DNA from 2 places in the Nonomuraea sp. NPDC052634 genome. Region 1 is predicted to be linked to the other one. Evidence: riboswitches for the same ligand, from Rfam matches in the RefSeq annotation. Region 1 holds a riboswitch; the other holds the start of a gene.
What was found. Region 1 has a riboswitch for S-adenosylmethionine ahead of AB0K67_RS23840 (aminotransferase class V-fold PLP-dependent enzyme). Riboswitches for the same ligand answer to the same signal wherever they lie in the genome.
Positions count from the first base shown of each region.

Region 1 (5,182 bases):
CTCGGGCAAGGGCCTCTTCGTGGACGAAGGCGGCTGGGAGCTCGCGGGGGCGCTCGCCGCGCTCTGCCTGCTGTTCGTCGCGCTGGGCGGCGGGCGCATCGGCATCGACGGCATCTTCGGCCGCATGTGGCGCAAGCGGCACGAACGCGCGGACGAGGACTTGGCGTCCCAGCAGACGGGCCGGAGCGGCGCCACCTCTGCGGGCTATGGCGCGGGCGGGCCGACCACGCCCGCCAGGTCCGCCACCACCGAGCAGCCGGAGGTGCCTCGGCAGCAGACGGCGCCCCACCACGAGCCTGGTGGGTCCCGGCAGGACCGGGCGAGCCGGCTCAGCGACGACGACATGCGGGAGATCGACTCCCTGGTCGCCGACGAGCCGCCCCAGCACCGCAAGCCGCCGAACCGCTGACTCGCCGAACCGCCGACCTGCCGACCTGCCGACCCGGCGACCCGGCGACCCGCTGACCTGCCGAACCGCCTGACCCGGCGAACTACCGACCCGGCGACCCGCTGACCCGGTGGCCGCCGAGCCGCGCTTCCGGTCTGCGCGTCTGCGGGCTCACGTCCGGAATGAGCGCCCGAGAACCCGGGCGCACGGTCAGCGGGAGACCAGGTCGCGCAGGGCCGACACGAGCCGGTCCACGTGCTCCTGCGTGGTGCCGATGCCGATCGAGGCCCGTACGGCGGAGGCGGTGCCGTCCTCGCAGCCCCCGTCGGAGGCGCCCAGCAGGTGGCGGACGAACGGGTGCGCGCAGAACTTCCCGTCGCGCACCCCGATGCCGTACTCGCCGGACAGCACCTCGGCCACCTCCCGCGCCGAGTAGCCGTCCACGGTGAACGACACGATGCCGACCCGGGGGTGGTCGGGGCCCCACAGCGACAGCTCGCGCACCCCGTCGATCGAGGCCAGCCCGGCGCGCAGCCGGGCGAGCAGCCGCTCCTCCTCGCCGACCAGCTCCGTCCAGCCGGTCGCGGTCAGCGCGTCGCAGGCCGCGGCCAGCGCGATGGCGCCCAGCACGTTGGGGGTGCCGGCCTCGTGGCGCGGCTCGGGGTCGTCGTGCCACTCGACGCTCTCGCCGACCGAGCGCACCGCGCCGCCGCCCTTCAGGTACGGCTCGCCAGCGGCCAGCCAGTCCCGCCGCCCGACCAGCGCGCCCGCGCCGAACGGCGCGTACAGCTTGTGGCCTGAGAAGGCGATGTAGTCGAGGTCGAGCGCGGTGAGGTTGAGCTTCCTGTGCGGTACGTACTGCGCCGCGTCCACGAAGATCCGCGCGCCGTGCCGGTGCGCGATGTGGGCCAGGGCCGCGATGGGCCACAGCTCGCCGGTGACGTTGGATGCGGCGGTGACGACGAGCAGCTTGGGCCCGTCGATGGCGGCCAGCGTCTCGTCGGCGGCGCGGACCGCCTCGCCGGGGAAGGCGGGCGGCGCCAGCCGGACGGCGTTCGGCCAGGGCAGGAGCGAGGCGTGGTGCTCGGTGTCGAAGACGACCGTGGTGCAGCCCTCGGGCAGGCAGCCGGCCAGCAGGTTCGTGGCGTCGGTGGTGTTGCGGGTGAAGATCACCGCGTCGTCGGGGCGGGCGCCGACGAAGGCGCGTACGGTGTGGCGGGCCTGCTCGTAGCGGGCGGTGGTGAGCTGCGATGCGTAGCCCGCGCCGCGGTGGACGCTGGAGTAAGCCGGAAGCGCGGCGGTGACGGCGGCGCTGACCGGCTCGAGACAGGGGGCGCTGGCGGCGTAGTCGAGGTTGGCGTATCCGACCAGGCGGCCGCCCTTGACCGGCACCTCGAGGTCGGCGCCCAGGACGGCGGGGATCGGCCGGCGCTGCTGCGTGGCGGTGGCGGAGCTCTCCTCAGCGGTGGCGGCGCGGCCGGAGTTGAAGATCGTCAGAGTGGACACGGCAAACCTCCTTCGGGACCATCGGGCCCCTGGAAGCAGCCACGGAGCCCGCGCTTGCCCGCCACACCTCGTGACGGACCAGGTCTTCACCCGGGGCACCCCGCCGCGGACGCGAGGGTTGCCGGCCAGCTAGCCGGGGCTTGACGCTGGCGCTCATGACCTACGGGCTGAACTATAACCGACGGCCCGGCAGAAATCGCAAGGGCGAACTTATGTGACCTCCGACTCGTTGCTACCGGATATCCGACAGCACCCGAGTCATGGAGGTACCCGATGCTCGACTGGGTGGCCGACCCGCAGATCTGGATCGGCTTCTTAACCCTGGTCGCCCTGGAGATCGTGCTGGGGATCGACAACATCATCTTCATCTCCATCCTCGCCGGGAAGCTGCCGCCCGAGCGGCGCGACCGCGCCCGGGTGCTCGGCCTCGGCGCGGCCCTGGTGAGCCGGTTGCTCCTGCTGCTCGGCCTGTCGTGGGTGGTGCGGCTCACCGATCCGCTGTTCGCCGTCTTCGGCCATGAGATCTCCGGACGCGACCTGATCCTGCTGCTCGGTGGCCTGTTCCTGCTCGGCAAGAGCGTCACCGAGATCCACCACAACATGGAGGCACCGCACGAGGAGGAGGGCGGCAAGAAGGTCGCGGCCACCTCGTTCGCCTCCGTGATCCTGCAGATCATGGTGCTGGACATCGTCTTCTCGCTCGACTCGGTGATCACTGCGGTCGGCATGGTCGACGAGCTGGGCGTGATGATCGCGGCCGTCATCGTGGCGGTGGCCGTGATGCTCTTCGCGTCCGGGCCGATCAGCCGGTTCGTCGACAGCCACCCCACGATCAAGATGCTGGCGCTGGCGTTCCTGGTGCTCATCGGCGTGATGCTCGTCGCCGAGGGTCTCGACCAGCACATCCCGAAGGGTTACATTTACTTCGCGATGGCGTTCTCTGTCGTGGTGGAGCTGCTCAACATCCGGGTACGGAGCAGGCACGCGAAGAAGGAGCAGGTCACTCCTAAGATGAAATAGTGGGCTTTGATCCTTGGAATCCGGATTTCGTAGCGCACCCCTACGGGGTCTACGACGAGTTGCGGCGCGAGTCGCCCGTGACGTACTTCGAGCCGACCAATCAGTGGCTCATCGCGCGGCACGCCGACGTGAACGCGCTGCTCAGAGACCGCCGGCTGGGCCGCTCGTACCTGCACGTGGCGACCCACGAGGAGTTCGGCAGGCCGCCGGAGCCGGAGTTCCAGGAGCCGTTCTGGCGCGTGATCAGGGCGGGCATGCTCGACGTGGAACCGCCGGTGCACACGAGGCTGCGCCGGTTGGTCTCCAAGGCGTTCACGCCGCGCATGGTCGAGTCGCTGCGGCCCCGCGTCAGATCCATCGCGCGTGAGCTGGTGGACGCGTACGTGGAGAAGGGCGGCGGCGACCTCATCGCCGAGGTCGCCGAGCCGCTGCCGGTCACCGTCATCGCGGAGATGCTCGGCATCCCCGAGAGCGACCGCCACCTGCTGCGCCCCTGGTCGGCCGACATCTGCGGCATGTACGAGCTCAACCCCACCCTGGAGGCCCAGCACACCGCCGTACGCGCGGCGTCGGAGTTCGCCGACTACCTCAAGGCCCTGGCCGCCGAGCGCCGCGCCGCTCCCGGCGACGACCTCATCAGCGCGCTCACCCAGATCGACGAGCTGACCGAGGACGAGCTGGTCGGCACCTGCGTGCTGCTGCTCAACGCCGGTCACGAGGCCACCGTGAACGTCACGGGCAACGGCTGGTGGTCGCTGTTCCGCAACCCCGGCGAGCTGGCCAGGCTGCGGGCCGATCGCTCGCTGCTGCCCACCGCCGTCGAGGAGCTGCTGCGGTGGGACACGCCGTTGCAGATGTTCGAGCGGTGGGTGCTCGAGGACATCGAGGTGCACGGCGTACGCATCCCGCGCGGCTCCGAGGTGGCCCTGCTGTTCGGCTCGGCCAACCGCGACCCCGAGGTGTTCGACGACCCTGACCGGCTCGACGTGGGGCGCGCCGACAACCCGCACATCTCGTTCGGGGCCGGCATCCACTTCTGCCTGGGCGCGCCGCTGGCCAGGATCGAGCTGGCCGAGTCGTTCGGCGCGCTGCTCGACCGCACGGCCGAGCTGGAGCTGCGCGAAGAGCCCGAGTGGAAGCCCGGGTACGTCATCCGCGGCCTGCGCGCACTCCAACTCACCGCCACCCCCGCCTGAGCACCCCGCTTCAGCCGCCCGCCCCTCCGCCACCCCGCACCACTTCCGGCCCGCACCCCTGCCGGCCCGCACCTCTGCCGGCCCATGCGCCTGCCGGCCGGGCCGCCTCCTGTCCCGTGCGCCTGCCGGCCCAGCCGTCGGCCACCCCAGTGTCGGTCGGTCACCCGACCGTCGCCTGGATGGCCACCGGGCTCAGGCGCGGCTCACACGGGGGCGCCTCGCCAGGCGTGCGCGGCGTGCGGCGCGTGCGGCACCGGTGGGCAGCGGGCAGCGAGCGAGCGACGCGTGGCGGGCGAAGCGGTCATTTGCGCCTCGAAAAGGGCGGGTTCACTTGGTCTGGCTGAGCCAGCCGAAGCCGCCGAGGCCGGTCGCCTCCAGCAGCTCGCCCTCTTCGGAGGCGCGTGCCAGGGCGCGGAGGTAGCCGCGCGGGTCGGTGCGGGCCAGCTCAAGGGGCGGGCGCGCGCCGGTCAGCCCCAGCTCGCGCAGCGCCTCGCGCTGTGTGGACAAGGTTGTGGATATCGCGCCGGCCCGCCGCCCGGCCTCGGCGCACGCGTCGAGTGCTACGTGTGCGGTGATGTCGCAGCTCCCGTCGGGTACGGGGGTCACGACCGACCCGTCCCGGTATCCGGTCAGCGTTCCACAAGGTGGACGGTTATCCACAGGATGTGCATAATCGATGGCGATCGCCCTGCCCCTGGTGAGGCGTACGAGGACGGAGGCCCACGCCTCGTCGCGCGGCCTGCCGATCTCGGCCCGCGTGCCCACCCGGGTCAGCGGCCACCACCGGTCGAGCCACTCGCGGTCGGCGGGATGCGGCGGGTCGCCCAGGCGCTCCTCGCCCGTGGAGACGTTCACCATCACCACCCGCGGCCCTCGCGAGGTCTGCTCGACCACGTCGAGCGGTACGTTGTCGAGCCACTCGTTGGCGATGGCCAGCCCGGTGACGGCGTCCGGCAGGCTCCTGGACCAGACGATCTCCTCGGGCAGGTCGTCGGGCCGCGGCGACAGGTCCACGGCCGTGACCCGCAGCCGGTCGCGCAGCCCAGGCTCGGCGCGTTCGAGCACGCGGGTC
Region 1 is NZ_JBFATY010000005.1:304,641-309,822, reverse strand. It holds gene AB0K67_RS23845 (DoxX family protein) at 1-409, shown strand, start outside; gene AB0K67_RS23840 (aminotransferase class V-fold PLP-dependent enzyme) at 599-1,810, opposite strand; SAM riboswitch class IV at 1,940-2,055, opposite strand; gene AB0K67_RS23835 (TerC family protein) at 2,168-2,914, shown strand; gene AB0K67_RS23830 (cytochrome P450) at 2,914-4,110, shown strand; gene AB0K67_RS23825 (SAM-dependent methyltransferase) at 4,438-5,182, opposite strand, start outside.

Region 2 (5,182 bases), on a different contig from region 1:
ATGGTTATAGTCGCCTTTCCTGATTGATCAGACAGTCGCGCGGAACGCGTCGAGGGAGGGCCGGATCACGGCCGTGGGTACGGCGTCGTCGCTGATCGCGTCGAGCGTCTTGAGCCCGTCACCGGTGTTGAGCACCACGGTCAGGGCCTCGGGGTCGAGCACGCCGTTCTCGGTGAGCTTCTTCAGCACGCCCACCGTGACGCCGCCCGCGGTCTCGGCGAAGACGCCCTCCGTCGAGGCCAGCAGCTTGATGGCGGCCACGATCTCCTCGTCGGTGACGTCCTCGACGGCCCCGCCGGTGCGCCGGGCGATGTCCAGCACGTACGGCCCGTCGGCCGGGTTGCCGATGGCCAGCGACTTGGCGATGGTGTCGGGCTTGACCGGCCGCACGACGTCGTGGCCCGCCTTGAACGCGGTGGACACCGGCGAGCACCCGGCCGCCTGCGCGCCGAAGATCTTGTACGGCGTGTCCTCGACGAGCCCCAGCTTGATGAGCTCCTGGAAGCCCTTGTCGATCTTCGTGAGCTGGGAGCCGGAGGCGATGGGGATGATGATCTGCTCGGGCAGCCGCCAGCCGAGCTGCTCGGCGATCTCGTACGCGAGCGTCTTGGAGCCCTCCGCGTAGTAGGGCCGCAGGTTGACGTTGACGAAGCCCCACTTGTCGCCGAGCGGGTCGCCGATGAGCTCCGAGCAGAACCGGTTGACGTCGTCGTACGTGCCCTCGATGCCGATGAGCTTGCCGCCGAAGACCCGCGCCATGGCGATTTTCGCCTGCTCCAGGTTGGCCGGGATGAACACGCACGCCTCCAGCCCGGCGCGCGCCGCGGCGGCGGTGACCGCGCCCGCGAGGTTGCCGGTGGAGGAGCAGGAAAGGGTGTGGAATCCGAAGTTCCTGGCCGCTTCCACGGCCATGGCGACGACCCGGTCTTTGAACGAGTGGGTGGGGTTGCCCGAGTCGTCCTTCACGTAAAGGGACTTGATTCCGAGCGTTCGACCGAGGTTTCCGGCCTTGACCAATTTCGTCCAGCCGGGGTTCATATTCGGCTTTTCGGTCACGTCGGCCGGCACCGGAAGCAGCGCCCGGTAACGCCAGATGTTGGCGGGACCCGATTCGATCTGTTCGCGGGTCACTTCGCCGAAGTCGTAGGCCGCCTCAAGCGGCCCGAAACACTCCAGACAGGCGAAGCTGGGACCCAGCGGGTAACGAGCGCCGCACTCGCGGCAGGACAGACCGACGGCAGGACCAAAGTCAAGCGACATGAAGCGAGGCCTTCCCTCATCTTCGCCCGCGGCCACCTTGACCGCGAACCGGAATTGGCACCTTGTCCCGGTCGGCCTCGCCAGGTCGCGAGTCTCGAAAGCCGGGAGGGTTGCCGGGGCTTCACAGGGCCGGTCCCTCCACCCCTCTGGATGAGCTGTATGAAGTTGTTGAATTGGACTCTACCCGCTGAAGTGGACGAAATTACCACCCGTCTCAAGATGTGAGACGGGTGGTCTCATCGGTAGTCCTCTCCCAGCACGCTCTGCACGTATTTGCGGGCCTGGTGGATGCGGGACTTCGCGGTGCCCAGCGGGATGCCGAGCTGCTCGGCCACCTCGTTGTAATCGAGCTGGACGATGTCGCGCAGCACCAGCGCCTGCGCGAGATCGGGCTTGTCGGCCTCCAGCGCCTCCATGGCGTCGAGCAGGTCGAGCCGCGAGCCCGCGATCACGCTGACCCGCCGCACGTCGGGCTTCTGCACGGGCAGCTCGTCCGAGCTCTGCTCGGCCGCCCGACGCTTGAGCGACCGGTACGTCGTGCGGGCGCAGTTGGCCGTCACGATGTGCAGCCACGTACTGAACCTGGCCCGCCCCTCGAAACGGCTGATATTGCGCGCGACGGCCAGCAACGTATCTTGCGAGGCCTCCTCCGCGTCCTGGTGATAAGGCAGGATTCGGGCGCAATGCCGCATCACATCGGGCTCTATCCGCGCCAGGAGCTCACCGAGTGCGCGATGGTCTCCGGCGGCGGCTGAGCGAGCGAGTTCCTCGGTTAGCTCATCAAGCGCCATAGCTGGGATCCTATGATCGAAAGGAGCCTGGATGAACAGCGTGCTGTTGGCCTCCAACAGGGGGCCGGTCTCCTTCACCGTCTCCGACGACGGCGAACTCACCATGAAGCGCGGCGGAGGCGGTCTCGTCTCCGGGCTGTCGGGCGTGGCCAAGGGCGACGGCGTGCTGTGGGTCTGCGCCGCGCTGTCCGACGGCGACCGCAGCGCCGTACGCCTGGCCGGCGGCGGCCGCATCGACCACGCCGGCTACGACACGGGCCCGATGCGCATGCTGGACATCGCGCCCGCCACCTTCCACCGCGCCTACAACGCGGTGGCCAACTCGACCCTGTGGTTCGTCAACCATCTGCTCTACGACATCCCCAACTCGCCCAATTTCGGCACCCGTTTCGAGCGCGAGTGGGAGTCCTACCGCGACTACAACGGCGCCTTCGCGCTGGCGCTCGCCGAAGAGGCCGGGCACGGCGCGCGCGTGATGGTGCAGGACTACCACCTTACGCTGACGCCGGCCATGCTCAGGGCCGAACGGCCGGACCTGCGCATCGCCCATTTCAGCCACACCCCCTGGGCACCGCCCGAGTACTTCTCCCTGCTGCCCGACGACGTCGCCAGAGAGGTGCTCGAAGGCATCCTCGGCGCCGACCACGCCGGGTTCCTCACCGACCGGTGGGCGCAGGCGTTCATGGACTGCTGCGAGCGGCTGCTCGGCGCCGAGGCCGACCGGGTCGGCCGCAGCGTCACCCACGCGGGCAGGACCACCCGCATCGGCGTCCACAGCCTGGGCGTGGACGGCGCGGCGCTGTGGGAGCGGGCCAGCGAGCCCGACGTCGAGTCGCACATGGCCGCGCTCAGGGAGCAGGTCGGCGAGCGCAAGCTGATCGTCCGCATCGACCGCACCGAGCTGTCGAAGAACATCGTGCGCGGGCTCATCGCCTACCGCGAGTTCCTCGCCGCACACCCCGAGTGGCACGGCCGCGTGGTGCACCTCGCCTTCGCCTACCCCAGCAGGCACGACCTGCCCGAATATCGCGAGTACACCGCCTCGGTGCAGCGCTGCGCCCAGGAGATCGAGGACGAGTACGCCACCGAGGACTGGGACCCGCTGATACTCAACGTCGACGACGACTACCCGCGCTCGCTGGCGGCCTACCGGCTGGCCGACGTGCTGCTGGTCAACCCCATCCGCGACGGCATGAACCTGGTGGCCAAGGAGGGCCCCGTGCTGTCGCCGCGCTGCGCGCTCGTGCTGTCGCGGGAGGCGGGGGCGGCGGCCGAGCTGGGCCCGCACGCGCTCATGGTGAACCCGTACGACATCAGCGGGACCGCCGCCGCCCTGCACCAGGCGCTGATGATGCCGGAGGACGAGCGGCGCATGCGCCGCGACAGGCTGCGCGCGGCCGCGACCGCGCTGCCGCCGCAGAAGTGGCTCGCCGCCCAGCTCGAAGCCCTGGCCTGAGATCATCGCCGTGCTCAGCGCCACCGGGCGCGCGCCAGCACGCCGGAAAGGCCCGGCGTGTTCCACTGGTCCACGACCAGGATCCGGGTCTGGGGCAGGTACCACTCGCGCTGGGTGAGGCGGGATTTGACCTTGCCCGTGGTGGAGCGGCAGACGACCGCCCACTCGCGGTAGGCCGCCTTGTGCCCCGGGCCGACCTGGCGCAGCCCCTGCACCCTCGGCTTCGCCGAGGCGAAGGACAGGCCCCACTTGCGGTCGGCCGGGCAGAGCTGCACGTCGGTCGCGGGGTAGAAGGGCGTCTTGCCGGTGTAGGGGTTGAAGCTCTCGTGCCCCACCTTGATCGCCTTGGGGCCGAGGATCCAGAACCCGTCGCATCCCGGAGTGAAGTAGCTCCCCTTCGGCTTGGCGCACCTGCCGGTGACCACGCGGGTCCAGTCGGAGCGGACCTCGTACACCCTCCACTCGGCCGGAAGCCGGAGCGTGAGCCCGCCTCTGAGCTCGAGCGTGCGGGTGGACGCGGCTTCGGCGGGCAGCGCCGTCAACAGCGCCGCCACCGGGGACAGCGAGACGAGAGCGGCCGCCGCCACTCCCGCGGCGGCGAAACGAGACGTGATCATGCGAGCACTGTACGGAGTCCCGCTTACTGACGGCTGAAAACCGCCTGTCCCGACCGAGGGCGAAAACCGCGGGACGGCCCGCAAGCGCGGCTCACGTGCCGCCGATCGCCGAGACCAGCTCTTCGAGCAGCGCCACCACGCCGTCGGGACCGTCCACCACGATGTCGGCACGCTCGGCGAGCGCGGTCACCTCGGCCGAGCCGCTGCACACGGTCACGCCGGGCAGCCCGGACGCGCGCACGGCCTCGAACGCCGCGAGATCGCCGAGGTCGTCGCCCACGAACATGACCGACCTCGCCGAACGCTCGGCCAGGAACAGACTGAGCGCCTGCCCCTTGTCCATGCCGGGCGGCCGCAGCTCCAGCACCATGCGGCCGGGCTCGACCACCAGGCCGTGCTCGCCGGCCAGCTTGGCCAGCGGCTCGCGCAGCGCCTCCAGCGTGCCCTCGGGGTCGGGGCTGCGCCGGGTGTGCACGGCCACGGCGCGCCTTTTGTCCTCGATGCTGACGCCGCGCACGCCGAGCGACTCCAGCAGCAGCGGCAGCTCGGCCTTCGCGCGCGGCACGCCGGGCGGCGGCGGTGGCGCGGAGATGCGGCCGTCCTCCCAGCGCTCGAAGCCGTAGTGGCCGAGCACCACCAGGCCGGGCACGTCGGCCAGGCCGGGACCGAGCTCCAGTGCGGTGGCCGCGGGCCTGCCGGTCACGATGGCCACCGCACGGACGCGGGCGCCCAGCTCGGCGAGCACGCCGGGCGCCTTCGGATGGATCACGGCCTGGGCCGGGTCGGGCACGATCGGCGACAGGGTGCCGTCGAAGTCGAGCCCGATCACGGCGCCCGCCGGATCGTTCACGATCGCTTCCATTGCAGGGATGTTCTTCACGCGGCTGCCGTACCCAGAGGGTCAGGGACGCATGCCGAGCCTCCTGGCCGCACGATCACGCCTGCGCGCAGAGCGTAATCTGCGCAACCGCTTGACCAGCATGGGGTCCTGTTCGAGCGCCTCAGGCCGGTCGATCAACTCGCCGAGAAGCTGGTAGTAGCGCGTGGCGGAGAAGCCG
Region 2 is NZ_JBFATY010000011.1:208,893-214,074, forward strand. It holds gene AB0K67_RS34020 (MoaD/ThiS family protein) at 1-2, opposite strand, end outside; gene thrC (threonine synthase) at 28-1,260, opposite strand; SAM riboswitch class I at 1,274-1,417, opposite strand; gene AB0K67_RS34030 (RNA polymerase sigma factor) at 1,497-2,051, opposite strand; gene AB0K67_RS34035 (trehalose-6-phosphate synthase) at 2,083-3,507, shown strand; gene AB0K67_RS34040 (hypothetical protein) at 3,522-4,124, opposite strand; gene otsB (trehalose-phosphatase) at 4,216-4,986, opposite strand; gene AB0K67_RS34050 (DUF3263 domain-containing protein) at 5,026-5,182, opposite strand, start outside.
Region 2: it holds a riboswitch for S-adenosylmethionine, as region 1 does, so the genes downstream of both, thrC (threonine synthase) here and AB0K67_RS23840 (aminotransferase class V-fold PLP-dependent enzyme) in region 1, are expected to answer to the same signal.